DNA from 2 places in the Ectobacillus sp. OTK genome. Region 1 is predicted to be linked to the other one. Evidence: a T-box and tRNA genes for the amino acid it is inferred to sense, from the RefSeq annotation. Region 1 holds a T-box; the other holds one or more tRNA genes.
What was found. The T-box of region 1 lies ahead of thrS (threonine--tRNA ligase). A T-box ahead of a tRNA ligase gene usually reads a tRNA of that ligase, here a tRNA-Thr.
Positions count from the first base shown of each region.

Region 2: it encodes a tRNA-Thr, which carries the amino acid that the T-box ahead of thrS (threonine--tRNA ligase) is inferred to sense. The anticodon was not compared.

Region 1 is NZ_AP048547.1:2,143,535-2,145,719, forward strand. Features, by position in the region: T-box leader at 1-185, shown strand, start outside; T-box leader at 229-455, shown strand; T-box leader at 500-725, shown strand; gene thrS (threonine--tRNA ligase) at 776-2,185, shown strand, end outside.
Region 2 is NZ_AP048547.1:2,657,397-2,659,581, reverse strand. Features, by position in the region: tRNA gene AC6HZ4_RS13180 (tRNA-Leu) at 237-317, opposite strand; tRNA gene AC6HZ4_RS13175 (tRNA-Gly) at 323-394, opposite strand; tRNA gene AC6HZ4_RS13170 (tRNA-Leu) at 427-510, opposite strand; tRNA gene AC6HZ4_RS13165 (tRNA-Ala) at 596-671, opposite strand; RNA gene ffs (signal recognition particle sRNA large type) at 683-948, opposite strand; RNA gene ssrS (6S RNA) at 987-1,166, opposite strand; tRNA gene AC6HZ4_RS13150 (tRNA-Leu) at 1,169-1,251, opposite strand; tRNA gene AC6HZ4_RS13145 (tRNA-Thr) at 1,293-1,368, opposite strand; gene AC6HZ4_RS13140 (cation:proton antiporter) at 2,149-2,185, shown strand, end outside.

The DNA.
Region 1 (2,185 bases):
CCAGAGAGGGAAGAAAAGCTGAGATCTTCCTAACGCAGGAAAGTAGCTTACCACCTTTGAGCTGTATTGGGGAACTTTAGTATCCAATACCGTCTATGCTACGTTACAGCACCAAAGCCGTAAGTTATCTTTTTAACTTATGGGAAAATGGGTGGAACCACGGGTATAACGCACTCGTCCCTTACTGAGGGATGAGTGCGTTTTTTATTCTACAATCATTCATATAAAATTATTGCGATGAAGAGGACACGAATTATTTTTACGGTTTTCAGAGAGGGAAGAAAAAGCTGCGATCTTCCTAACTTAGGAAAATAATTTACCACCTTCGAGCTGTATTGGGGAACTTTAGTATCCAATACCGTCCATGCTGCGTTACAGCACCAAAGCCGTAAGGTATCTTTTGGAACTTACGGGAAATTGGGTGGAACCACGGGTATAACGCACTCGTCCCTTGCTGAGGGATGAGTGCGTTTTTTTATTCTACAATCATAAATATAAAATTATTGCGATGAAAAGGACACGAATTATTTTTACGGTTTTCAGAGAGGGAAGGAAAAGCTGCGACCTTCCTAGCTTAGGAAAATAATTTACCACCTTTGAGCTATATCGGGGAACTTTAGTATCCGATATCGTCCATGCTGCGTTACAGCACCAAAGCCGTAAGTTATCTTTTTAACTTATGGGAAATTGGGTGGAACCACGGGTATAACGCACTCGTCCCTTGCTGAGGGATGAGTGCGTTTTTATTTATTATTTTAAAGGAGTGTTTATTGTTATGAGTGAAAAATTAGTTCAAGTTCAATTTCCAGATGGAAAAGTAAAGGAGTTTCCGAAAGGCATTACAGTAGAAAGTGTGGCAGAGTCCATTAGCTCAAGCTTAGGAAAAAATGCAGTTGCAGGGAAAGTAGATGAACAACTGGTAGATTTAAGCTACGAGTTAGGAAAGGATGCGAAGCTCTCTGTTTTAACTTTAGATTCAGAAGAAGGATTGCAGGTTTTAAGGCACTCATCAGCGCATGTATTGGCACAAGCCGTGAAAAGGCTTTATAGTAATGTGAAATTGGGTATAGGACCAGTCATTGAAGATGGATTTTACTATGATTTGAAACTAGGACACAGCTTGACTTCCGATGACCTGCTTGCTATTGAAAAAGAGATGGAAAATATCATAAACGAGAATTTAGAAATCAAACGAATTGAAGTTTCTTATGAAGAAGCTGAAAAATTATTTGAAGAAAAAGGTGAGCCATTCAAGGTAGAAATACTAAAGGCCATTCCCAAAAATGAAAGAATAACTCTTTATCAACAAGGAGAATTTATTGATCTTTGCCGTGGTCCTCACCTTCCATCTACAGGTTTAATCAAAGCATTCAAATTAACTCGTGTATCAGGTGCTTACTGGCGAGGCGATAGTCAAAACGAAGTTCTTCAACGAGTTTATGGAGTGGCCTTTAAAAGGAAAAAGGATTTAAATGAATATCTAAATTTCTTAGAGGAAGCTGCAAAACGAGATCACCGGAAGTTAGGAAAACAATTAGAGTTGTTTATGTTTTCTGAGGAAGCACCGGGAATGCCGTTTTATTTACCGAAAGGACAAATTATTAGAAATGAGTTGGAAAATTTTTCTCGTGAACTTCAAAGCAGTGCCGGTTATGATGAAGTTCGTACTCCATTTATGATGAACCAAAGATTATGGGAGCGGTCGGGCCACTGGGATCATTACCATGAAAACATGTATTTTTCCGAAGTCGATCATACAAGATTTGCGATGAAGCCAATGAATTGTCCGGGGCATATGCTGATTTTTAAAAATAATCTTTACTCCTATCGAGATTTACCTATTCGTTTAGCAGAGTTTGGTCAAGTTCATCGGCATGAATATAGCGGTGCTTTAAATGGAATGCTTCGGGTTCGTACATTTTGTCAGGACGATGCCCATATCTTTGTGCGAGAGGATCAAATTGAAAGTGAAATTAAACAGGTGTTTGATCTAGTTAATCAAGTGTATCGCACTTTTGGTTTCGAATACTCTGTGGAGCTTTCGACTCGTCCAGAGGATTCATTAGGTGATGACAACCTTTGGGAACTTTCTGAAGGAGCATTAAAGAATGTACTTGAAAACTTAGGCATTAAATACCACTTGAACGAAGGTGATGGAGCATTTTATGGGCCAAAAATTGATTTT
Region 2 (2,185 bases), 510 kb from region 1:
CCCCCTTTTTTCTTTTTATGTGCAATATGCACGATTTTATATTATCATATAAAATACCATAATTGTTAATTTTTTCAATTTTACTGTGAAGAACTACAAAAATGCTTGATAGATTACTAATCTAAACTGATTTTTTCCATTATTTATCAGTAGTATCCAACTAGTAAAAACAAAAAGAGCCAACACCTTGAATGTCTCAAAGCATTGACTTATAAGAGTTTTTTCCTTTAGTTTGATACCGGTGGTCGGGGTCGAACCGACACTCCAGAGGAACACGATTTTGAGTCGTGCGCGTCTGCCAATTCCGCCACACCGGCATAAGAGCGGAAGACGGGATTCGAACCCGCGACCCCAACCTTGGCAAGGTTGTATTCTACCACTGAACTACTTCCGCATGCAAACACTGCAATCCTATACAATTATAAATGGTGCGGGTGAAGGGACTCGAACCCCCACGCCAAAGGCGCCAGATCCTAAGTCTGGTGCGTCTGCCAATTCCGCCACACCCGCAAATATGATTGGTAAAATCTTCTCCAATTCACTCATTCTTTTAGGGTAAAATCGTTGCTATTTACTTTAGTAACAGTACATACTATGGTGGAGCCTAGCGGGATCGAACCGCTGACCTCCTGCGTGCAAAGCAGGCGCTCTCCCAGCTGAGCTAAGGCCCCAAAAGATAAAACCGTGAACCTTTCATTGATATGACGACATAAGTGGTACTCATACAGCCAGCTCGTTCAGAGCTGCCCTTCGACACACAGAACATTCCACTTATGGCTGCTCCGTTCCCGGCCTGACCAGGTTCATGGGTTTCTGTTGCGAGGACTCCGAAGGTCAACACCGCTTATATAAGGCAAACCTTACATCCATCATACCTCTGAAAGGAATTCAGCCTCGCTAGAGCGGATTGCGAGTTACAGGGCACCGCTATCTCCCCGCCTATCACGGTATGTATTTTTAGTTGAATCGATATGTCGTTTTAAAAGTACATCCCCACGTATGCCGTTTCCCACTCTGTTTTGGAACCCGCTCTCGCAGGTAGGTTTCCGCGTATCGACCTTCCTGCAATCCTGAACAAGCAGGCATGGCATCAGGCAACAAATTAGGAATCCCGTTCAAATTGTACGGTTCAAAACAAAATGGTATCACGAACATTGCAGGACATGAATGCGATCGAGAGGACTTGAACCTCCACGAGATTGCTCTCACTAGGCCCTCAACCTAGCGCGTCTGCCGTTCCGCCACGGTCGCATCATACAAGATATTATGTTCCTCATACGTGTAACATAGAATGGTGCCGGCTAGAGGACTTGAACCCCCAACCTACTGATTACAAGTCAGTTGCTCTGCCAATTGAGCTAAGCCGGCGTAATATATTTGTATGCCCAGACAATAGCTTTTGTTTGTCGTCCTCATTCCAGAAAGCTTACGCAAGATGCAGCTCAATGAGTACGCTGAAGTAATTCCTTCGAAGCATATTCGATCGTGCTCTGCCAATTGAGCTAAGCCGGCAGATATACAAGGCATTTCGTTCATTGCTTAATCAGTATACAACAAACATTTAGGTTTTTAAATATACTTTTACGATGTAGTTGTTACCAACTTTACCAACGTAACTAGTCCCAGTATCCACAACCACACGCCCGTTACATATGCAGCAGACATAGACTATACGTAAATAAGGCATCTAGCCACGGAAGTCTCTCCCATCCTTAGTAGCTATAGGAAAGGTGAGAAGAAACGAGCCTAATAAAATAATAAGAGCAAACCCTGCCGTCAAGGATCCACGGTATACACTCGTCTTGTTTGATTACAACTTCTCTTTGATATTAAGATTCATTCCGAATCATTTAACAAATAGACACTCTACACTTTTTAAACATTCATTTCTGAGATAGTATTTTTCATTTTGCCGTGAATTAAAACTTGTTCTGTTTATCGAATATATCATTATTCCCTATATAATAAATACCATTAAAACGCCAAAATACTAGTGAGAAGAGCAAATGTATCAAAAATATCTACCATACTTTCTCACCTTTTCCAATTAAATTGTCCTTAAGGGAATTTATTATTACATCCGTCGGGGGTAATCTAAGGTTATTAAAAATAATGCACTGAAAGGAGCATAAAATGGAAGCTGACGTTATGAACATTGTTCAACGCGAATTATATATGATCACTA